Regions from separate parts of the Pseudoalteromonas sp. SG43-7 genome, predicted to be linked through region 1. Evidence: predicted binding sites of a transcription regulator. Region 1 holds the regulator's gene; each other region holds the start of a gene.
What was found. Region 1 encodes FliA, which starts transcription of late flagellar genes. Its sites were predicted from a motif close to CTAAAGNTNNNNNNNNNNNNGCCGATA; they were not measured.
Positions count from the first base shown of each region.

Region 2: H5200_RS10345 (VC2046/SO_2500 family protein) is a predicted target of FliA. The motif match lies at 3,505-3,531, and genes of this name have one in related genera.
Region 3: H5200_RS19550 (DUF5610 domain-containing protein) is a predicted target of FliA. The motif match lies at 2,237-2,263, and genes of this name have one in related genera.

Region 1 is NZ_JACJEY010000008.1:61,947-70,245, reverse strand. It holds gene flhF (flagellar biosynthesis protein FlhF) at 1-983, shown strand, start outside; gene H5200_RS05345 (MinD/ParA family protein) at 976-1,836, shown strand; gene H5200_RS05340 (RNA polymerase sigma factor FliA) at 1,863-2,573, shown strand; gene cheY (chemotaxis response regulator CheY) at 2,614-2,997, shown strand; gene H5200_RS05330 (protein phosphatase CheZ) at 3,015-3,779, shown strand; gene H5200_RS05325 (chemotaxis protein CheA) at 3,794-6,001, shown strand; gene H5200_RS05320 (chemotaxis response regulator protein-glutamate methylesterase) at 6,070-7,212, shown strand; gene H5200_RS05315 (flagellar motor protein) at 7,205-7,969, shown strand; gene H5200_RS05310 (flagellar motor protein MotB) at 7,975-8,299, shown strand, end outside.
Region 2 is NZ_JACJEY010000018.1:36,057-44,355, reverse strand. It holds gene H5200_RS10360 (M28 family metallopeptidase) at 1-1,290, shown strand, start outside; gene H5200_RS10355 (general glycosylation pathway protein) at 1,336-2,280, opposite strand; gene H5200_RS10350 (DUF6172 family protein) at 2,487-2,789, opposite strand; gene H5200_RS10345 (VC2046/SO_2500 family protein) at 2,949-3,470, opposite strand; tRNA gene H5200_RS10340 (tRNA-Tyr) at 3,583-3,667, shown strand; tRNA gene H5200_RS10335 (tRNA-Tyr) at 3,717-3,801, shown strand; gene H5200_RS10330 (M48 family metallopeptidase) at 3,840-4,571, opposite strand; gene H5200_RS10325 (ion channel) at 4,657-5,637, shown strand; gene H5200_RS10320 (MHYT domain-containing protein) at 5,887-8,299, shown strand, end outside.
Region 3 is NZ_JACJEY010000059.1:1,008-9,306, forward strand. It holds gene H5200_RS19540 (RNA-binding protein) at 1-244, shown strand, start outside; gene murI (glutamate racemase) at 207-1,022, opposite strand; gene H5200_RS19550 (DUF5610 domain-containing protein) at 1,086-2,207, opposite strand; gene trmA (tRNA (uridine(54)-C5)-methyltransferase TrmA) at 2,684-3,784, shown strand; gene H5200_RS19560 (DUF523 domain-containing protein) at 3,790-4,239, opposite strand; gene H5200_RS19565 (thiol:disulfide interchange protein DsbA/DsbL) at 4,305-4,943, opposite strand; gene H5200_RS19570 (thiol:disulfide interchange protein DsbA/DsbL) at 4,978-5,601, opposite strand; gene H5200_RS19575 (serine/threonine protein kinase) at 5,631-6,608, opposite strand; gene ccoG (cytochrome c oxidase accessory protein CcoG) at 6,673-8,103, opposite strand.

The DNA of each region.
Region 1 (8,299 bases):
GTTTTGATGATTTAGATACTCCGATGCCAACAAAAAGTGCAGCCAAAACAGATGAAATCACCGCTATGCGTGATGAAATGGCAGCGATGCGTCAATTACTTGAGTATCAAGTATCTGGATTGATGCAACAAGATTTAGCGCGTCGCGACCCTACTCGCGCATGCATGATCGATCGTTTAGTCGGAATGGGTATTGACAGTGAAGTTGCAGAGCAAATGGCTTGTTTTATTCCCGATGATGTGTCACGTCAGCAAGCATGGCAAGCGCTATTGCAAATGGTTGAAAACCAAATGCATACTACAAATAATGAAATACTACGCCAAGGCGGCGTATATGCTCTTGTTGGACCTACTGGGGTTGGTAAAACTACAACCGTGGCAAAACTTGCAGCCCTTGGCGCACAAAAATATGGCGCAGATAAAGTTGCGCTTATTACCACTGATACTTACCGTATTGGCGCTTATGAACAGCTTGCTACTTATGGCCGAATCATCGGTTGTGGTGTAAAACAAGTTAAAGATGCCAATGAATTAGCAGAAGTTTTATATCATTTACGAAATAAGCGTCTAGTATTAATAGATACAGCGGGAATGAGCCAACGTGATTTACGTTTAACTGAGCAGTTAAATACACTAATGCGTAATCAACGTGTCGATATTCGCAATTATTTAGTGCTCAGTGCGACCGCACAAATTAATGTTTTACAAGAAACCGTAAGACACTTTAAGAAGGTACAATTAAGTGGCTGTATTTTCACTAAATTAGACGAATCATTAAGTTTAGGTGAGATTATTAGTATAGCGATTCAAAATCGCCTTCCAATAGGGTATCTTACTAACGGTCAGCGCGTTCCAGAGGACATTCGGGTCGCCAATGCAGAGAAATTAGTAAAAAAAGCAGAACAATTGTATTTAAAAAGAACAAAAGCACAACATTCACGACGCCAAGCAGTAGCGTCAAGCACAGTAGGGATGTATGATTAACACAGTATTAGATCAAGCAAGTGGCCTGCGTAAAATGAGTCAAAACAATAATAACGGCGTTAAAGTTATCGCTGTAACAGGTGGCAAAGGTGGCGTAGGGAAAACTAACGTCTCACTTAACACTGCGATTGCGTTGGGTCAGCTCGGAAACCGAGTGTTAGTACTGGATGCCGATTTGGGTTTAGCAAATTGTGATGTGATGTTAGGACTTAGGGTAGAGCGTAATCTATCTCATGTACTATCAGGTGAATGCGAGCTCGATGAAATTTTAGTTGAAGGGCCTGCAGGAATTAAAATAGTACCAGCGACGTCAGGCTCGCAAAGTATGGTGGAACTTTCACCATCAGAACATGCTGGGTTAATTCGCGCTTTTAGTGAATTAAATACCGAATTTGATATATTAATTGTTGATACTGCTGCTGGTATCTCTGACATGGTATTAAGTTTTTCGCGCGCAGCGCAAGATGTCATGGTAGTAGTATGTGATGAACCGAGCTCAATAACTGATGCTTATGCATTAATCAAAGTATTGAGTCGTGAGCACGGTGTGTATAAATTTAAAATCGTTGCTAATATGGTGCGCAGCATGCGTGAAGGCCAGGAACTATTTGCTAAGCTCTCAAAAGTAACGGATCGCTTTTTGGATGTCTCAATGGAATTGGTAGCAACAGTCCCGTATGATGAAAATATGCGTAAAGCAACTCGTCGTCAGAAAGTGATTGTTGATTTATTTCCAAGTTCCCCAGCAGCAATAGCATTTAAAACATTAGCGACAAAAGCAGTTAAATGGCCTATACCTAATCAACCATCTGGTCATTTAGAATTTTTCATAGAAAAATTAGTAAACGGCTAACTATGACGGCATCGGTGAATAAAGCGATGGGATATCAATCGACACAAAATTTAAATGTGATTGTTGAGCGACATGCTTCCTTAGTCAAAAAAGTGGCTTGTCATTTAATCGCTCGTTTACCCGCGAGTGTGCAACTCGATGATTTGATTCAATCGGGGATGATAGGGTTAATTGAAGCATCAAAGAACTTTGATGCGACTAAAGGTGCAAGCTTTGAAACCTTTGCAGGCATTCGTATCCGTGGTGCGATGCTGGATGAAATGCGCCGAGGTGATTGGGCTCCACGCTCAGTGCACCGTAATAGCCGCAGAGTCGCTGAAGCGATTAGTGAGCTAGAAAGCAGCCTGAATCGAGAACCTAAAGACAGTGAAGTTGCTGAAAAACTTGATATTACGCTAGATGAGTACCATCATATTCTTAGTGATGTAAATTCAAGTAAAGTGTTAGGTATAGAAGACTTAGGGGTAGATGAAGATGTTATCACACCAGTGGGACATGATTTAGCACTGGACAAGCCCTTTAATAACGTTAAAAATGAACGCTTTAATCAATCATTATTAACAGCTATACAATCTTTACCTGAACGAGATGGGTTAGTATTGTCGCTGTATTATAACGATGAAATGAATTTAAAAGAGATTGGACATATACTCGATGTAAGTGAATCGCGTGTGAGTCAGATACATGGTCAGGCGATGATTAAGCTCAAAGCAAAAATCAATGACTGGATTAATTAGTAGTAAGTAAATATAGGTTCAGACCTCACCGGAGGATGTTTTGGATAAAAACATGAAAATTCTTGTTGTTGATGATTTTTCGACGATGAGACGTATTATCAAAAATCTGTTAAGAGATTTGGGTTTTACAAATGTACAAGAAGCTGACGATGGCTCAACAGCTTTACCGATGTTGCAGAATCAAGAATTTGATTTTGTAGTTACAGATTGGAACATGCCTGGCATGCAAGGAATCGATCTCTTGCGCGCTATTAGGGCCGATGACAGCCTGAAACACATTCCTGTTTTAATGGTAACAGCAGAAGCTAAAAAAGAACAAATTGTTGCTGCTGCACAAGCTGGTGTTAACGGTTATATCGTTAAACCATTTACAGCTGCAACACTGAAAACCAAATTGGAAAAAGTGTTTGAGCGTTTAGGTTAAATAAATAGGAGAGGCTTATGTCAGCACCTGCTGCGCCTCAGATCAGTTTAGAACAAGCCCGTCAGCTTGTGGTTTACCTTGAAAACGGTGAACAAGATAAAGCTGATCAGTTAATTATTGATGCGGCGTCAAAAGAGCAATCAGAATTATTTGCCGAAGTAGGCAAACTTACGCGTCAGCTTCATGATGCGTTGAAAAATTTTGAGCTTGATACACGTTTAGCTGATTTGACCAAAGATGCACTACCCGACGCGAAGCAGCGTCTTAACTATGTTATGGAAATGACCGAAAACGCTGCTAATAAAACCATGGATGCTGTAGAAGCAAGTTTACCCATTGCCCAACAGCTTGCTGATGACATTTCAGACATTAAACCCACTTGGGATCGTTTAATGAACCGTGAAATTGAGCTAGGTGAATTTAAAACACTTTGCCATAGCTTAGATAAGTTCATGAATAGCTCGCAAACTAAAACGGATGAGTTGCAAGGACTCATGACCAATGTGTTAATGGCACAAGATTTTCAAGATTTAACCGGTCAAGTGATCCGTCGGGTTATCGAGCTTGTTAGAGAAGTAGAAGACAGCTTGATCCACTTGTTGACAGCATTTGGCAGCCAAGATGATAACGAAACAAAAACAATAGCACCAGTCATTGAAAAACCGCCTGCTGAAAATACACTTGCAGGCCCTGAAGGGCCAATTATTGATAAAGAATCTCGTGATGATGTTGTCTCAGGACAAGATGATGTTGATGATTTATTATCAAGCTTGGGCTTCTAAGAGGAGAAAACTGCATGAGCTTTGAAGTCGATGAAGATATTTTACAAGATTTTCTAGTAGAGGCTGGAGAAATTCTTGAGCTTTTGTCAGAACAGCTGGTGGAGCTTGAAAATAACCCAGATGATACCGAATTACTCAATGCAATTTTCCGTGGTTTTCATACGGTAAAAGGCGGCGCAGGCTTTTTAAGCATGACTGAACTAGTCGATGCTTGCCATGGTGCAGAGAACGTTTTCGATTTATTGCGTCAAGGTGTTCGTAAGGTTAATTCCGAACTGATGGACGTGATCTTGCAAGCACTCGATACTATCAACGAAATGTTTGCGACTATCCAAAGTAGAGAAAAACCAGAACCAGCAAATCCAGAATTACTCGCTGTTTTACATAAATTGGGGCTGCCGCCAACGGCTGAAGAATTAACTGGCAGTGCTGAACCTGCAGGCGATATCCCTGTTGTTGATGCTGATGATATTTTAGATGATTCTGACGATCCATTTGCGCTAGACTCATTATTTGATGGTCAAGTTGATAGCGATCAAAAAGATGTTCAAATCGATGAGATAACAGAAGATGAATTTGAGAGTCTGCTTGATGAGCTCCACGGACAAGGGAAAAGTCCTATAACGCCAACAACCACTGTCAGCAATGAATCATCAAATAGTGATATTACTGATGATGAATTTGATAATTTATTGGATGAATTGCACGGTATTGGTAGCTTCGGTCTAGTAAGTAATAAAGATACTGCAGGCACCGAAAGTGCTGCGCCTAAACCGACCCAAGCACCTTCAGCATCGACGAAAAGTAATGGTCCAGATGAAATCAGCGATGATGAATTTGAAGCTTTACTTGATGAATTACATGGTAAAGGCAGCGCGCCACAAGCGGTCGCTGAGACTGAGCCAGCACCCGCTAAAAAAGCACCAACACCTGCACCTGCACCTGTTGCCGCAGCTAAGCCAGTGCCCAAACCAGCAGTGTCTGAGCCTGTGAAAGCAGCTGAAAAATCCGCACCAGCTCCAGCGACAGCTGTTGCTAAAAAACCAGCTCCTCCACAAGCTGATACGACGGTGCGTGTTGATACAAAACGCCTAGATCAAATAATGAACATGGTTGGTGAACTGGTATTGGTTCGCAATCGTTTAGTCAGTTTAGCAACCAATACTGAAAGTGAAGCGATGGGTAAAGCCATTTCGAATCTTGATGTAGTAACCGCAGACTTGCAAGGTGCGGTAATGAAAACGCGGATGCAACCGATCAAGAAAGTGTTTGGTCGTTTTCCTCGCGTAGTCCGTGATTTAGCCCGCAGTTTGAGAAAAGACATTAACTTACTGCTCGTGGGTGAAGAAACCGATTTAGATAAAAACTTAGTTGAGGCACTGGCAGATCCTTTAGTCCACTTGGTGCGCAACTCGGTTGACCATGGTATTGAAATGCCTGATGTGCGTGAAGCGGCAGGTAAGTCAAGAACTGGGACTGTTACTTTATCAGCATCGCAAGAGGGTGATCATATTTTGCTCACCATTCGTGATGATGGTGCAGGTATGGACCCTGAAAAACTGAAAAAAATAGCAATCAATAAAGGGGTGCTTGATCACGAGCAAGCAGCTCGATTATCTGATACAGAAGCCTATAACCTTATTTTTGCACCAGGCTTTTCCACCAAAGAACAGATCTCTGATATTTCGGGTCGTGGTGTGGGTATGGATGTGGTGAAAACCAAAATTACCCAACTAAATGGTTCTGTGAGTATTCAATCTGAGCTAGGTGTAGGCACAATCCTAGAAATTAAAGTACCGTTAACGTTGGCTATTTTGCCGACATTGATGGTGGTTGTCGGTGAGCAAACATTTGCATTACCACTGGCTGGTGTTAATGAAATATTCCACCTAGATCTAACTAAAACGAATGTAGTTGATGGTCAATTAACCATTATTGTTCGTAAGAAAGCACGACCGTTGTTTTATTTAGAACATTGGTTAGTTAAAGGTGCTGACAGATCATTACGCAAAGCTCAAGGCCATGTTGTAATTGTACAAATTGGTACGCAACAAGTTGGTTTTGTAGTGGATTCATTGATTGGTCAAGAAGAAGTTGTTATTAAACCGCTTGATGCTTTACTACAAGGAACACCTGGTATGGCAGGTGCAACGATCACGTCTGACGGTGGTATAGCGCTGATCTTAGATGTTCCAAACCTGTTAAAACACTACGCAGGTTAGGCCAATTCTTATCTTATTGTGAGGGCTAAATATGGCTCTCACAGATAAAATTTAACAAGAGTATGCCAATGGCAGTTAAAGTTTTAGTTGTTGATGATTCAAGTTTCTTTCGCCGCAGAGTGAGCGAAATACTCGAGCAAGATAAGGATATCGAAGTAATTGGTTTTGCGGTAAATGGCCGAGAAGCGGTCGATAAAACAAATCAACTTCGTCCAGATGTAATCACCATGGATGTTGAAATGCCCGTGCTTGATGGCATTAGTGCTGTAAAAGAAATCATGGCAGCAAATCCAACCCCTATTCTGATGTTCTCCTCACTGACTCGTGATGGCGCAACAGCAACCTTAGACGCACTTGATGCGGGTGCTCTAGATTTTTTACCGAAAAAATTTGAAGATATTGCTCGTAATAATGAAGATGCGATTAAGTTATTACAAAATAAAGTAAAAGAAATTGGACGCAAGCGTCTTTCGCGCTTTAGTCGGCCGACAACGCCTCCTGCATCGGCACCAATACCTCCCGTTTCTGCAGGTACAACAAGTCGCCCTGCGATAACTCAACCAGATCGAAGCTTTAACCGGAGCGCTGCACCTGCGACTAATATTGCAGCTAACACTCGCGCTTCAGGAAAGAAATATCAAATAGTTGCAATAGGTACTTCAACGGGAGGACCTGTTGCACTGCAAACAATTCTGACTCAGTTGCCCGCTAATTTTCCGCACCCTATTTTGTTAATACAGCATATGCCAGCTGCGTTTACGCCAGCATTTGCCGCACGTTTAAACGGCTTGTGCAAAATAAAAGTAAAAGAAGCACAACAAGGCGACCGATTAATGCCAGGCGTCGCGTATCTAGCGCCGGGCGGTCAACAAATGTTGATTGAGGGACGGGCTGGCAATCGCACTTTACGTGTTTTTGAAGACGATAGTGCCCGGATCACCTATAAACCAAGTGTTGATGTTACTTTTGCAAGTACAGCCAAATCGTTCCAAGGTGATGTATTAGCTGTGGTACTTACAGGCATGGGCGCAGATGGAAGAGACGGTGCAAGAATGCTTAAACAAGCCGGCGCTACTATTTGGGCACAAGATGAAAAAACCAGTGTGGTATATGGTATGCCACAAGCGGTTGCTAACGCAGGGTTATCATCGGCAAGCATTGCGCTTGAAGACGTTGCTAATCGGTTAGTTCGAGAGATTGGTTGTGGATAAGTTGTCGTTTCTAGGCCTGTTCGTTGCACTTTTGGCGATTGGTTATGGCTACTCACTAGAAGGCGGTGTTGTGAGTGCTTTATTTAATGGCCCGGCATTAATCATTGTGTTGGGCGGTACGTTAGGTGCTGTAATGCTACAAACACCAGCAAGTACGTTTAATAAAGCATTAAGAATAAGCCACTGGGTATTTTTCCCACCAAGTTACGATATCAACAGAGCAATTGAGCAAGTTAAAAGTTGGTCACAAAAAGCCCGCCAAGAAGGGTATTTAGCACTTGAAGAAATAGCGTTAACCCATCCGGATCCATATGTTGCCAAAGGCTTGAGTTTACTGATTGATGGCAACAGTGAGCAAAAACTCAGAGAAACACTAGAAATTGATTTGTTGCTAGAAAGAGAACGGCTGCTTGAAGCCAGTCGAGTTTATGAGGCGTTGGGCGGTTACAGTCCTACCATCGGTATATTAGGCGCAGTGCTTGGTCTGATCCAAGCGATGTCATTTATCACTGAACCTGAAAAGTTAGGTGCAGGGGTTGCGACTGCTTTTCTTGCCACCATTTATGGGGTTGGCTTAGCAAATTTATTGTTTTTACCTATGGCTAACAAGCTCAAACAACAAGTAGAACAAAAGATGCTGTTTCATGAGTTATTAGCTGAAGGAATTATTGCCATGAGCCAAGGTGATAGCCCTGTCAATATTGAGCTGAAACTTGAAGCGTATCGTGTAGAGCGTCCAAGTCAGCTTCAAGAATAATTATTATGATGCGCCGTCGACTTCGTCACTCATCGACCAAAAGTCAGCATACAGAACGTTGGCTAGTGTCGTACGCTGATTACATGACTATTATGTTTGCATTCTTTGTAGTGATGTATGCGATTGCGATTAATAAAGAAGAAAGCTTCCAAATTTTATCTGATTCGCTGGAGCAGGTTTTTGACAAGTCAGCTCGTCAGTATAGTCAAGAGGGTCAAGGCGTGACGGGGACCGGTTTATTAACCGATAGAGTGACTCCTGAAAACGAACTACTGTTTGGTGAAAGTATTCAAAAGCAAGAAGCTGGCCCAGAGTTACTGGATGGACAAA
Region 2 (8,299 bases), on a different contig from region 1:
ACCGCTGGTAAAGATTTTACGGCGCGAACGAAACAATTACAGCCACTTATTGATGTTCGTAATTCAGAGGTAGTATTTGTTGGTTATGGCATTAATGCGCCCGAGTATAATTGGAATGATTATAAAAATATTGATGTAACGGGTAAAACGGTTGTTGTGTTAGTAAATGATCCTGGGTTTGCTACGCAAGACGATGCGCTATTTACCGGCAACGCTATGACCTACTACGGTCGCTGGACTTACAAATACGAAGAAGCCGCTCGCCAAGGCGCAGCCGCAGTGTTTATTGTGCATGAAACAGCGCCAGCTGCATATCCTTGGGGCGTAGTTGAAAGCTCAAATACAGGCACAAAATACACCTTAATGGATAACAACCTAAACGCATCAGAACTACCGGTAATGGGTTGGCTAACACTCGATGCAACCGAGCAGTTATTTAAATCAGCAAACTTGAGCTATCAACAATTAAAGCAACAAGCACTTAACGACGACTTTAAAGCTACTGCGCTTAATTTAACAGCGAACCTTGCATTTAAAAACGAAGTGTCACATGCTAAATCACACAATGTTGTTGCGCAATTAACGGGCAGTGAAGCGCCTGATGAATATATTGTGGTCAGCGCACATTGGGATCATTTTGGCACTAAGCAAACTGATAGCGGGCCAAAAATTTATAATGGTGCAGTTGATAATGCCTCAGGCAGTGCTGCCACAATTGAAATCGCTCGTATATTAAGTAACATGCATAAACAAAAACCGTTTAAGCGCTCGATTATTTTTGCGAACTTTACCGCCGAAGAAACAGGGTTAATTGGCTCAGAGCAATTTGCCAGTGGCGAACTTATCCCTACCAAGCAGATGGTCGCTCTGTTAAATATTGATGGTATGAATGTGCTAGATGGCACCGATTACATACTGCAATACGGCAAAGGCTTATCACAAATGGAAGACTACCTTAGCAAAGCCGCAAGCAAACAAGGCCGTCATGTAAAAATGGATCCCGTGCCACAAAACGGCCTATTCTTCCGATCAGATCACTTCTCACTAGCTAAACAAGGCGTACCTGGTTTACTGTTTATGAGTTTAGGTGATACAGATCCAGATTATATTGCTCATAAATACCATAAAGAAGCTGATGATTACTCTGCTCAGTGGTCATTAGGTGGTGTAAAACAAGACATCGAGTTAATTGTTGATATCGCATCACAATTGGCAAACAACGGTGATTGGCCAAAATGGCAAGCCGATTCAGATTTTAAAACTCGTCGCGCCCAAGACCGCGCAGAATAAATTAAGTTGAGTTGGGGTAGGCATTCATCGCCTACCCCATTTTTATTAATGCCCTTTCTTATTGCGTTGTGCGCTCAATAATAAGGTTTCGGCTTTTGCCCCTAAATACACATAAATAGCCAACGCAATCAATAGCCCTACAACCGCTAACATCATATAAATTGCCGGTAATAAATACTGCGACTGCCCCAGCGCTGCCTTAAACATCGTTAATAACGCTTCAATAGACACTGCAATTAAAATAGTTGAAATAAACCGTGTGATAGTGCGCCGCGTTGAACTGTGCCTAAAGATATCTTTATGCATTAAAATTTCTTCTTCGAGAATCGTTTTACCTAAATCAAATATTGCTAACGCGAGGGTGATAAAAATGATGATCGTAAACGGTTCGAGCGGATCATTTTCTATAGAGCGGACAAACAGTAAGCTATAAATATCACCAAACACCCTACCAAGTAAAAATAACACTAAGATAAATAAGCAACTGACAATAATGCCATAACCCGCTTTAAAAAATGGCGTCATCGTGGCGCGAGTACGATCCCCCATAATAAATTCGATTAATTGCGTTAGACATACATCAATCACTAAATAGCGATTTTCGCCATATGAAGCATGTAACGATTTTATTGCTGAAATACATAAGTGATTGGTCGCGATCGAAATATAGGGCGGCGTAAAACGAGTATGTTGCTGCTGTTGGATACCTTGAAAATACGGCCGTTCACTCAAATCCTGTGAATCGCCATGATTATTTAAGGTTTTCATATACTGACGTTTAAAGCAGACATTGTTACCTAGCTGCACGCCATTTTTATCTAGACAGTATTGTAATTCTAAAAATGGGTATTGAGCGATTAAGTAACGATTATCTTGTTGTTTTTTAACACCGTCTTCTAAGCTTGCTAGCACTGAGTCAAGTAAGTCGTGGATCACGGTTTGATATTCTTGGTAACGTTCGACGCTACTGATATAACTCATTCTTGCCATGTGTTTGCTCCTAACTGCATTATTAAAAGTAATAGCAATTACGGAACCAACTTTACAAAAACTTATAAATCAACTGGTTGCATTATCTGAAGAAGAGAAAAGATCCATTTCGCACCAACCGGGTGCAAAATAAACTGCTGGACTTACTTTTTTGCAAGCACAAAAAATGGGCTACTTAGCCCATTCTTTCATTAAATCAATTACTTTTAAATTTCATCATCAGAGTCTTGCACTTGACGTTGTGCAGCTCTAGCAATGATTTCAACATAAAACGACTCTAAGCCTTGTTTTTCAATTTCGCTGATTGAGTTGCTAATTTCAGCAACGTGCACCACTTGGGCATCTTCAGCTGTGTTACCAAATTTACAATCAAATGCCCAGTAATCAGCATCAATTGGCAACGTTTTGTTACGCTCTCTTTTCAAATACTTTTTTACTTCATGCTTTGCAGCATCTACCATGCGAGGGTATTTGATTTTCTCGTGATTCAGCGTGAATGTTTTCTTCATTACGTTCCTAATTACCTTGATTTAATGATGATGGCAATAATACCAAGTAAATTGGAAATGCCATTTGGGGTCATTATAGCAATTGCATTTAGTTTGTGGATGCTTTTTTTACACTAAAATAAATAAAATATTTTTACCGATAATTATTACAGCTTAATATCACGCTTGGGCAAGGTGTAAGGGTTGATGAAGATCTGCATTATTAAGGCTATCGTAAAATGCAGCCGCATCCATTTGCGGATGATCTAGCTGTGTTTCTTTATCTAAATGACGCTTTCGCACGACTAGTTCGCAATTATCAATCACCATTAGTGGAATATGGTTTTTATCATCTCTGATCACTAATGGTTCCGGCGCAAGGCACGAACGTAAACGAATATCTGCCATGCTGCCTTGTTGTAATAGCTGTGCATTATGTTGGCCAATGAGCATATCAAATTCATCTGGAGCCAATGCTTGCTCAGGCCCTGCCCCTAATTGTTCACGTAATTGCGCTTCAGTTGGTGTTGAAGCATGTGCATCAAATGGGGTTTTAGGGAGATGAAATTGACTAAAATCTAACACGTCATGAGAAAGCATTGCCAATAATAATGCAAACTCGCCACGACGGTGTTCTGAGACACTTTTGGCAAGACGATTGTTAAGTTGACTCTCTGTGATTAACAAATCATCGATTTGCATAGACTTTAGCCGATTGCAGTTAGTAATAGATATTTATCGGCTTTATTTAATATTTCTTTAGCTTTTTTCTTTACTTAAATGCTCACTTTGCTATTATCAGCGCCGTTGCATTGGAGGGGTTCCCGAGCGGCCAAAGGGATCAGACTGTAAATCTGACGGCTCAGCCTTCGCTGGTTCGAATCCAGCTCCCTCCACCACTTTTCTTACCGCTAAGTTAAGTGGGGCCAAATGCGACAAAATTAGTGTGGAGGGGTTCCCGAGCGGCCAAAGGGATCAGACTGTAAATCTGACGGCTCAGCCTTCGCTGGTTCGAATCCAGCTCCCTCCACCACTTTTCTTATCTATCAGCAAAACTTTATTCTCGCTAACTCATTCGACTACCCATTGTAAACTCGCACCGTGTTGCTTTAGCCATTTTGTTGCTTGCTTATAATCAGGATAAAACTCACTGACGCGCTGCCAAAATGCGGCACTGTGATTTAAATATTTCAAGTGAGCTAGTTCATGCACAATCACATAATCAATAATACTCTGCGGCGCACTGGCTAATAACAAATTAAAGGTCAATTCTCGTCGTCGATTACAACTGCCCCAACGACGCTTATAAGTATGAATGCGAATACTGCTAGGTAAAGTCTCTGCCATTTGTAGGCAATAAGCATGTACACGCATTTCAATATAATTTTCTAATTGCTCATGTAAAAAACTTTCGAGCAAGGTTTGGTACATTGGCTGCTGATGCTTAACCCGTCCAGAAAGATTTAGCTGTAACACATCTCCCTGCTGATTTTTTACTAGCTGCCATGCGCTGCGCGAGCTGACACCATAAGTCAGTATCACAGGTTGTGAAAAAACCAGTACGCGATTATCTTGTAATGGGTATTGGCGAGTATCAAGCATTTGACTTTGCTTGTTAATTTGCGCATTGATCCAGTCAGTTTTACTTAGCAGCCAGCTTTCAAGTTCCTTTTTAGCAACCCCAACAGGCGCATAAACTGTGACACTTTGTTGCTGGACTTTGATAGCGACAGTTTTGCGGCGGCGACTACGTTTTAATGTATATTCAAACAAACCTAACTCTTGTAATTGACCGACAGTCATTAAACTAATTAACAGGTCACTATAATACCTTGCAAAATAACTGCTAATCTATATCTAAGTAGAATTAAATAAAGCGATATCAAACATGCCTGATAAGCCTTGTTGTCGTTATACCTCTCCCGATGGCCATCATTGTCAAGAAACAGACATGGGTTCAGGTTTTTGTTTTTGGCATGATGCCAAATTTGATAAGTCAGGCTTAGATCTGACCCAAAAATTAGAGCGCTATGCAAAAAAGGGAGGATTATTACAGGGATTGCAATTAAAACGCGCTAACCTTAATGGGCTTAATTTGATAAAACAAGATGATGAGGATGGCTTTGATTTATCTTACAGTAATTTTTATCGTGCAACGCTCACCAACGCTCATCTGTTTAATAATAAAATAGCCCACAGTTCACTGATGAAAGCCAACTTGCACGAAGCAAGCCTGCATTACTGCAACCTACAAGATACAAATTTATTGGGTATAAAACTAAACAACACCCGTATTGATAACATTGAGCTAGGCGCTGAACTATTACAGGAAAAACAAGCTAAAGCAGCGCTTAAACATACAGATAAAAGCGCAGCCCTTGACTTATTTGAACAATCAGAAGAAATATTTCGCAATTTACGTAAAGCATCAGAACAACAAGGCTTATTTGAACTGGCGGGTAATTTCACGTACAAAGAACTGCGGATGCGTCACGCACAATATCCACGAGGTTCAAAAAAACGATTAGCCTCGAGCTGTATTGATATGTTGTGCGGGTATGGTGAAAAGCCTGAAAATGTGATCCGTTTTAGTTTGTCACTGATCATCTGCTGCGCCCTGTGTTATTTTATTTTTGGGGTGATGGATGCTGGTCGTATTATGCAGTTCAATCCGGCGGCAACATTAAGTGATAATTTATTAGCCCTACTTAATAGCTTCTATTTTAGCGTGGTTACTTTTACAACCTTAGGATATGGCGATATTACTCCGGTTGGTTTCTCCCGATTCGTTGCTGCAGTTGAAGCGTTTTGCGGGAGTTTCTCTCTGGCATTATTCGTAGTCGTATTTGTCAAACGTATGACCCGATAATTACCGATTACTTTATCTGCGAAAATAAATAGTTCAGCTAAATACCTGCTATAAAACTGGTTATAAATGATGCTATCATTGCGCACAATGAAACTTAGCGAATTGATTTTAAAAAGTTTTTGATTTTGTTAAATTTTGCAGCTAAATATGTAAACAAATAACAGGCATTTGCGCAAAATTAATTAATTGTCTTAACATATATTTCAGGTGATATTAGTTATTACTGAAATAACAGTGTATTGAGCCGTTATGCTTACCGCTTTTTTTATTACCGATCACGATCCGAGCCTTCTTATTAATGGTGTTTATGACCCATTTTTAGTCGCTCTGTCTGTTTTAACGGCTATTTTCTCTGCATTTTTTGCAACTTACATGATCGATCTGGCCAAAGAAACACGCTTCAAAAGTTATCAAAAATTAGCCAACTCAACGGCTTCCTTGGTACTTTCTGGCGGTATTTGGAGTATGCATTTTATTGGTATGTTGGCATTTTCACTGTGTACAAATATCAGCTACGACCCAACACTCACCTTTTTATCTTTCATTCCAGCATTTTTAGCCTGCCTAACTGGCGTGTCATTATTAGTAAAAAATAACGCCACTATTTTCAGTTTAATACTGCCCTCGGTACTACTCGGCGCAGGTATCGGCACTATGCATTACAGTGGTATGGCAGCAATGGAATTGAGCCCGCTGCTACGCTACGATCCATTGATGTTTGGGTTGTCAATTATCGTTGCCGTTGTACTGGCGTTTATATCTTTATATGCTCGCTTTAATATTAAAAAGCACCTCCCAACACTAAATTCTTTGCAGACGCGGTTGATCAGCGCAATCATTTTGGGTTTTGCTGTTGCAGGTATGCATTACATGGGAATGGCGGCAACACGGTTTGTTGCAACCTCGCCATTAATTGGTAATGACAGCGCCAGCTCAGAACTTACATTTGTTGCTATTAGCGTAGTGTTCGCCACCATTATTCTAACCGCGATAGTTGCTATCATTAACGGTATGGTACGCTATCGCATGTTACTTGAAGAAAAAACAGGGAATGAATCTCGCTTAGAGGCTATTTTATCGACCGCTATAGATGGCATTGTAACAATTAACAATCGCGGTATTATCTTAAGCTTTAATAACGCTGCAGAGAATATTTTCGGCTGGCATAGCACTGATGTAAAGGGTAAAAACATAAAAATGCTGATGGCAGATGATATCGCAGCCGAGCATGATGAATATCTATTAAAGGCACATCACATCGATTTAGGTAAAGTTATTGGCGTCAATCGTGATGTTCTTGCTAAACATAAACAAGGTCACCTATTTCCTATTCGCTTAGGTATTGGTGAAGCAAACCAGCCAGGACAAGAGTCAATATTTGTTGGCTTTATTACTGACTTGACTGAGCAACGCAAACTACAACAAAACCTCATAGCGAAAGAACAACAATACCGCTCGCTGATGAATAATATGCCTGGCGTGGTATTTCGCTGCCAGTTGGATAAAAGCTGGAGCATGATTTTTATTAGCCCTAGCATTAATGAAGTAACTGGCTATGTCCCATCGGAATTTATCAATCAGCATATTCAGTTTAGTGATTTGATTTTTAAAGATGATAACAAACGCATCAATAAATCGGTCGAGCAAGCGATCGCTGCTAAATCGCAATACTCAATTGAATACCGACTACGTCATCGAAGTGGCAAGCTAATTTGGGTGCTTGAGAAAGGTAGCTTTGAGTTCAACAAGCAAGGTGAAGCGATTTGGATCGACGGCGTTATTATCGATATTAGTGAACGTCGTGAATACGAAGATAAATTAAAGTTGGCGAAAATAGCCGCCGAAGATGCAGCTCAAGCCAAACAGTCATTTATGGCGAATATGAGTCACGAAATTCGCACACCGATGAATTCGATTATTGGCTTTAGTGATTTATTGATGGATACACCACTTGATCAAGACCAACAAAAGCACTTAATTATCGTAAATAATGCGGCTCGCTCGCTGTTACGGCTATTAAATGAAATATTGGATTCTGCAAAACTTGAAAAAGGTAAGCTGACCATTGAATTAGTGCATTTTAATCTTCAAGCGGTGCTTGATAGTATTATTTCTACATTTTGGTTAGAAGCAAAAAAGAAAGATCTAGAACTAACACTTACCATCAAAGAGTCTGTTCACCCTACTTATTACGGTGATCCAGACCGAATTCGCCAAGTTTTAACAAATTTAATTGGTAATGCAGTTAAGTTTACAGCTCAGGGCTCAGTGAATGTCACTGTCAGTACGACACAAAATAATTACTTATTTTTTGAAGTACAAGATACCGGTATTGGTATTGCTAAAGATCGTCTTAAAGCGGTATTTCAGCCTTTTGAACAAGCTGACGGGACTACTACACGTCGTTTTGGTGGCACTGGACTTGGTACTACTATCAGTAAGCAACTCGTTGAGCTGATGGGTGGCATAATCAACGTAGTCAGTGAAGAAGATAAAGGCAGCTGCTTTTATTTTTCATTGCCTTTAGAGGTCGGTGATGAAACCCAAGTCAATTACTTTGATAAGTTGTATACGCAATTACCTAAGCTGCGCATTTTAGTCGTTGATGACATAGCACAAAATGTTGAGCTACTACAGTTATTATTGTCGCGAGATCAGCATA
Region 3 (8,299 bases), on a different contig from region 1:
TGTAGTTCGCGCTTTATTTGAAGAACAAGGTAAAGTGTTTAATGTACGCCTATTAAAGGATAAAAATACTGGCAAACGTCGTGGCTTTGGCTTTGTTGAAATGGCAGAGCTAGATGCTGATAATGCTATTGCAAAATTAAACGATAGCGAGTTCCAACAACGTACATTGAAAGTTCGTGAAGCAAAACAAAAACAAGATGATGAATCTAACTCTTTTCGTTCTGAGTCGGATCAATCAGCGTAACTAGCTCCACCGGTTGCTTATCAACATAAATAGAAGCCGTTGCGTAATAACGTAGCGGCTTTTTCTTGCCTGTACAATTAGCATCAAGCTCATCACTGCAATCTATATTATGCTCTTTGAGTATTGCACACACCCGTTTGGCTATTGCTACGCCGGAATCAAGTAATAATACAGTGCTGTTAAAATACTCATTCAAACCTTTTGCTAAAATTGGGAAATGCGTACAACCTAACACGATTACATCCACTCTATTATCAATAGCGAGACTATCGAGCTCTGCAACTAGTTTGTCTTGGATAATCTTTTTACTTTGATATGTTTGTTCCGCCAACGTTACAAGTTCAACACTTGCATATAAATGTACTGTGACAGCTTGACCATGCTGGCTTATCAACTGTTGTGTATAACTACTTTGTACTGTTGCTGGTGTGGCCAATAAGGCAATATGCTGTGACTTAGATAATAAAGCGGCGGGCTTAATTGCAGGTACTACACCGACGATCGGTATCGTGGTTAATTCGCGAAGTGCGCTCAGTGCTGAAGTAGATGCGGTATTACAAGCAATAACTAACACATCAACGTGTAATTGTTGTGTTTCTATAAAAATTAATAATCCGGTGAGGCGCTGAATTATGGTTTGTTGACTCAGCTTTCCATAAGGTAGGTAGGCGTTATCCATAAAATAACTATAAAGGCCATCAGGTATGTATTGCTGAATATGCTTCAGCACTGTGGTACCACCAATGCCCGAATCAAAAACCATGATATGAGGTGACAAACAACTCGCTCCTTATAATAACTAAGCTGAGCAGTTTGCCACGCGGTGTACTGAAAATAAAGCTTATGCTTCACTCTCTAGTGCTGCTGAGCGCAATTTATTCATTTGCTCAAACATTGATTTTGTATAGTCGACTAATTTGCCTATTTCCTCTTGGTCTTGATTTAACCATTGTAAAATGCCTGACAGTTCATTTTGCAAACCAAGATCACCCGCTTTATTAAAGGCATTTTTTAGATCGTCATTAAATGGAGCTATTTTTTCAGCCACAGCTTTCTCTGGTGTTGGTTTATTCTCTTCATAGCCTTTTATCGCTGCAAACGTTTTAGTTTGCTTTAAGTCCATTGAAAACGCGACTAGCTGTTCGTTGCCTAAGTTGAGCTCTTGTGCTTGTTCAAAGGCTTGTTCCAAATCACCACCAAAAAATGTTTTACTAACATTTTGCAAGTCTTCCATCATTGCATTAATAGCCTTTTGTTCATCTTCGTTTAAGTCACCATTTACTGACATGCTAAATGATAACTCCCGCGATTGTGATGATGCACTGGCATAACCTTCATTTTGACCATTACGCTGATAACTACTGGCTGATTGCTGTTTAAATGCATCAGCAAAACTAATACTCACTTCGTCACCTTCTGCAGTGGTGAAGTTATACTGAGCATTATTACTTAAACTTAAATACTGTGCTTGAGTAACACTGACAGAATCCGGTTTAGGGTTAAATAAATCCTCTTCAAACTCATCCAGGCCATTAAAAATACCTTCTTTGGATTTTTCTATGCCCTGCTCAATTTCGTCGTTTAGAATACCGGTATCTTTTAATTCACCATAAGCATCATCAATACCTGTTTGCACACCTTTGCGTGCATCACTAAGCATACCTTTGAGTTTTTCATTATCGGCTCCATTGACTTGCGCTTTCTTAACGGCACCAGTTACAAAGTCCAAAACGTTTTTGACTATTTCTTCAAAATCAAATAGTGGCTTGTCTTTTTTCTCTTCCGCGACAGGTAAGCCTAAGGCCTCAGCCATTTTGTCACCTAACACTTTTGCTGCTAATTCTTTACCACGTTGCTGGTAACTATCTTGAGGCGACTGTATTGTAGGTTGCTGTAATGCAGCTTTGTTACTGTATTTATTGACGTTGTTGTTTGGAACAAAGCCAAAGTTGCCAATTTTCATGATCCGACTCCTATTTTTGCTTACTTAAGTATCGGCCCAAAAATAAATAACTAAAGTAAAATGTACAAAAAAACAGCATTTGCTATTACTCAAAATTAGGGCCTGTTGACCTTTAAGGATTAAAATTTGTTCAACCTCGGGGCGATTTAATCGCGGCGCGAGATTTGTAACCTAGTGGGCTAAGTAAAAATTGAGCAAAGCTTCCGCGTCCTGCTCACGCCCCTTACTTACATCCATGTAAGTAACAAAGAGTTAATCGCCCCTAGGCAGAACCCTTCGGGCAGCGCGCGTTTGGCATTTATGCTACGTTATCGCCTATTTATGGGGAATAACCACACTACATAGGCTCTGCCTTGCCTAAAAACCAAACGCACAGCTGCAAAATTAACCTAGAAAGATAAACAGACCCTAGACAAATAATCCCTGCCCCCTACAATAGCGCCGATAAACAGCATAATGAAATAAGGTAGTAGGTAATGGCGGTTATAAAGATCGATACAACAGGATACGACGCACAGTTAAATGAAAAAGAGCAACGTATCATTGCGCAATTCCAACGCTTTGGTGTTGAACAATTAGAAGTCTTTGCCTCTGAGCCAATTCATTACCGTCAACGCGCTGAATTTAGAGTATGGCACGATGGCGATGAGTTATTCCACATTATGTTTGATCAAGCCACCAAAGATAAAATCAGAGTCGATGTGTTTGACCCTGCAGCGCCGCTAATTGGGGAAGTAATGCAGGCAATGATCGATAATCTTAAAGGCTGTGAAGTCTTGCGTCGTAAATTATTCCAAATAGATTATCTTTCTTGTTTAAGCGGTGAGATTTTAGTGAGTCTGCTTTATCACAAACCACTCGACGAAGAATGGCTAGCAGCTATCAAGTCACTAAAAGAATCATTGAGTGAGCGCTTTAAAATTGATTTTATTGGGCGTGCTCGCAAACAAAAAGAAGTACTCGGTGATGATTTTGTTACTGAGCGTTTAACAGTTAATGGCCAGCAACTTATTTACCAACAAGTTGAAAACAGCTTTACGCAGCCAAATGCTAAAGTAAACATTAAGATGCTGGAGTGGGCACAAGACTTATGTAAACCACTAAAAAATGATTTACTAGAGCTCTATTGTGGTAACGGTAACTTTTCAATTGCCTTAGCTGGTTCGTTTAATCGTGTATTAGCAACCGAAATTTCTAAATCGTCAGTACACTCAGCGCAGTATAATATTGCTAAAAATAACGTAACTAACTTAGATATCATTCGTATGTCGAGCGAAGAGTTTACTCAAGCTATGAAAGGCGAACGAACCTTCTCACGTTTAGAAGGGATTGACTTAAGCAGCTATGATTGTCAGACCATTTTAGTTGATCCGCCGCGCGCAGGCATGGATACACTAACATGTGATTTGGTGGCTAACTACGAGAGTATTATTTATATCTCATGTAACCCTGATACGCTAGAGCGTGATTTAGAGCACCTAACTCGCACTCATGAAGTTAAACGGTTTGCGATTTTTGACCAATTTCCATATACCCACCACATTGAATCAGGGGTATTTTTACAACGTAAATTGTAAAGTATCTATGCCAGTGCTTTTACTAGCGCTGGCATTTGCTGCTCACTAAAGACTTTAATACCATTCTTTTCTAATAGCGAAGCCGTTAATCCCATTCCAACCACCTTAATACCACTGTGCGAGCCATCGTAAATTGTATTACGACCACAAGAAGGACTTGATTCCTTTAATAGCGCAAAACGAATATTGTACTGTTGGCAAAGGCGTAATGCTTGTTTTGCACCTAGCTGAAATTCCGGTGTCACATCATCACCAGTATTGGTAATCACTTTACCGTTGACGATTTCAGCAGGATCTCTAGGAGTGGATAAACCACCAGCAATCTCAGGACAAAAAGCGACTATACGTTCCTGCTGCTGCCATGCGATAAGCTGAGGATGGAGTAACTGTTGTCCGCTACCATCGTAGCGCACGGGAGCACCAAGTAAGCAACTTGAAACCAGTATTTTATGCATTTCTTACCACCTGCAACAAAAAAGCTCCGCATACGGAGCTTTTTTACAATAAACACTAAACCGCTCTATTTAGCAGCTAAGTAATTAATTAGATCAGCCATACTTTTAGCATCTTTAATACCTGAATCACCACCAACAATAACACGGTACTTACCGTTTACAATAAAGGTAGGCACACCTTTCAAAGCACCCTTTTGTTTAAAATATTCTTGATCACGCTTCATTTTGGATACCTTGGTTCTTACTGTAAAGCTGTTGTAAAACTTATCAAAATCATCAGCAGCTACACCTTGAGCAACAAAGATATCTTTCATATCAGCAAGCTCATTGATGTTTGCTCGCTTGCCATGGATATGGTTGAAAATAGCGCTAATTAGTGCATCTTGTTGTGGTAATACAGTTGCCGTAGCGTAAGCTTGTGCTAACATCGTTTGAATTTCTGGGTTACGCGGACCCGAAAAGTCAACATGGCTTTTCTTAAAAGTAATACCTTCATTTAGTAGCGGCTTTAATTCAGCAACAATTGATTCAAAAACATTACAGTGTGGGCAGTAAAATGAGAAGAATTCTTTAACTTCTGGCTTTTTAGTTGCGCGTGCATCAATCGTTTCATAATGCGTCCCTTCGTCATATTGAATCGCGGCGGCGTTTGTAGCAAACCCAAGCGTCAACGCTATTAGTCCTGCTTTAACTAATTTGATCATCGGTAAAAACTCCAAAAATTATTGTTTTAATAGCTTATTGTTGTAATAAAAAGGCAACTAACTCATCAAGCTGCTCTTGGCTCTTGATGGTATTGATATTGATTTTGTATTTATCATTAACGATAAACGTTGGTACACCGGTTAAGGCTCCCATTTGTGAAAACTTATTTTGCTTGTCTTGCATGGCTTTTTCCGCCGCAATCACTGGCATGCTGGCAATATCTTTATCAAAGGTATAGTTATCAATACCATTTACTGCAAGTAATGCTTTAACGTCTTTAATGTTATTGAGTGGAGCACGTTTTATATGAATGCTGTCAAACATTTGATCTGCAACTTGCTCACCTTTGTTATGCTGTTTAGCGATGATATACGCATAGCTCAAATTACTTTGCACTTCTGGCGCTAAACCACCTAAAAAGTTGACATGGTTTTTTACAAACTCAGTACCTGCAGGCAAGCTTTTTTCCATTGCTTTAGCTACAGCTTCAAACTTAAAACAGTGCGGACAATAAAATGAAAAGAACTCTGTTACTTGTGAGGTTTTACTTTTTTCAATTTTTAGTACGTCATAGTGCTCACCAGCTTTAAAATCTGCGGCCATCGCAGCAAAAGGTAAACATAGCAGTAGTAAACTCAATTTTAGTTTTTTAAGCATTGGACTCTCGTTTCAGATATTTTTAATAATTAGTTAGGCAGCAACTTCAGCGGCGGCTCTTGAAGTGCAGAATACTGCTCTTTCAGCGCTAAAATTTGTTGCTCCCAGTATTTGTCATCAGCAAACCATGAAAAGTTCCGCGGAAATGCCGGATCTTCCCAACGTTTAGCTAGCCACCCCATATAATGAATCATACGCATTGCGCGTAATGGTTCAATTAATTTGAGTTGAGTGTGATCAAAATCACAAAATTCTTCATAGGCAGCCACTAAGGTATCTAACTGTAACAGTTGATTGTTTCGATCGCCACTGAGCATCATCCATAAATCTTGAATCGCAGGCCCTTGACGACTATCGTCCAAATCAACAAACATCAACGCATCACCGGCCCACAGAATATTACCGGCATGGCAATCACCATGTAAACGTATAGTATCCACCTGCTGGTAAAGCGATTTCGTTTTAGCGATCACCATATCTAAAATAGTATAAAACGCAGTAGTTAAACTGCTAGGCACCAGATTACTGTTTTGTAACTGAATTTTAGCTGTATCTAGATACTCGTCACACCCTATGACCGGACGTTCGCTAAAAACATTCGCTTTAGCTGCTTGATGCATCCGACCAATCAAGCGTCCTAACACATCTAACTGATCAAGATTATCAACTTCAAAGATGCGCCCCCCGACACTTGGGAACAAAGTAAATAGATAACCATTATGCTCAAATAAGCTTTCGCCATTACGCTGTATCGGCGCAACTACAGGCACTTCAGCATCAGCCAATTCAAATGCAAAGCTATGCTCTTCGAGTATTTGTGCCTTACTCCAGCGCTCGGGACGATAAAATTTCACCACATAACGTAGGCCATCTTCAGCTTTGAATTGATAGACACGGTTTTCGTAACTATTCAGTGCTAATAAGCCAGACTCTGCGTAAATACCAATACTTTCGACCGCATCTAAAATCGAATCTGGGGTGAGGTCAACAAAACTAAATTTACTCATAATTCTCATCAATTATAAAAAAAGCGGGAAAATCCCGCTTTTTATTTGTTATCAGTGTACTTAACTATCGCGCTTTAAAGAAGTTACTCGGCTGCGAAATTTGTGAACTTGGATTGTCCACTGGCGATAATACAAAATTAAACTCGGTCATCGGCGCTTTCAAATCATACGGATCCATCACCAATGATAATGGCACGTTGTGCGATTCGCCCGCTTGCACGGTAAAAGTTTGCTTACCTATGTACTTAAAGTTCTCCAGTCCTGCCACCTTAATATTAAAGGTTTGCTCGTATTGTGCTTTGTTGATCACTTTAAGTGTGTAGGTATTTTCGACAAGCCCATTAAAATCGACTCGATAGAGTTGATTTCGATCGCGAATAATATCTAAGTCCATTGGCTTACGCATTACAATATTCGTTACCAGCGCTGCGCTTAGCACCACTAATATAACAATATAACCAATAATCTTAGCGCGCAGAGGATTGGTTTTATTCTCTGGCGTTTCTAGGTTACGCTCAGTGGTATATGAGATAAGCCCGCGCGGATAATTCATCTTATCCATTACTCCGTCGCAGGCATCGATACAGGCGCCACAGTTAATGCATTCAGCTTGCAGGCCATTGCGAATATCGATCCCTGTTGGGCATACTTGTACGCACAAATTACAGTCAATACAGTCACCTAAGCTAAGCTCTTCTCGATCTTGTTTACGACTACGTGGCCCACGATTTTCACCACGTTTTTCATCGTAGCTTACTGTGAAGGTATCTTTATCAAACATTGCAGATTGAAAGCGCGAATACGGGCAGATATGCAAGCACATAATTTCGCGCATCCAACCAGCATTACCATAAGTACATACGGTAAATACGATAATGCTAACCAGCGCATAGCCACCTACATCAAAAGTAACAAAATCCGGTAACAGCTGACGAATAGGTGTGAAATAACCAACAAAGGTCAGTGCGGTGTATAAAGAAAAAGCTATCCAACCTGTATGCTTGGCTGTCTTACGCCAAAATTTATCAAAGTCCATTGGTCGCTGATCAAGCTTCTTACGTTGATTCGCTGTCCCTTCGAACTTTTCTTCAAACCAAATAAAAATAAACGTCCAGACTGTTTGCGGGCACGTATAGCCACACCAAACCCGACCGTAAAAGGTGGTCACTAAGAATAACGCGAATGCAGCAAGCATCAGAATAAAAGCAAGAATAGTAAAATCTTGTGGCCATAGAGTTAGCCCAAAAATGTTATATTTTTGACCAATGAGGTCAAATAACACAGCTTGTTGGTCATTAAAGTTTATCCATGGCAGCGCCATGAACGCCAACATACCAAGAAAACCAATGCGCTGTCTTAATAGTTGATGTAACCCTTTAACCGCACGTACATAAATGCGATTGCGGGGATTAAATCTATCCTGTTGAGCATAGAGATCGGGCTTTTCGATCTTGACCTCACTAGGAATATTTTTTACTTTTATTTGCTTGTCCATCGAAGTTCCTCAACGCCGCTTGGAGAATGAAAGTCAAACAATCATATAACGCTATTTAGATAGCTAACAACTAAGCTTACATTTAAAAATAGTGCAAACTGAACTACTGTGCTGTAAAAGTTCAGAGATTTCTGAAAAATCTAATTGTTCTCTGTCATTATACCAACTCTCCTCAAAAAAGCTGATATTCATTGAT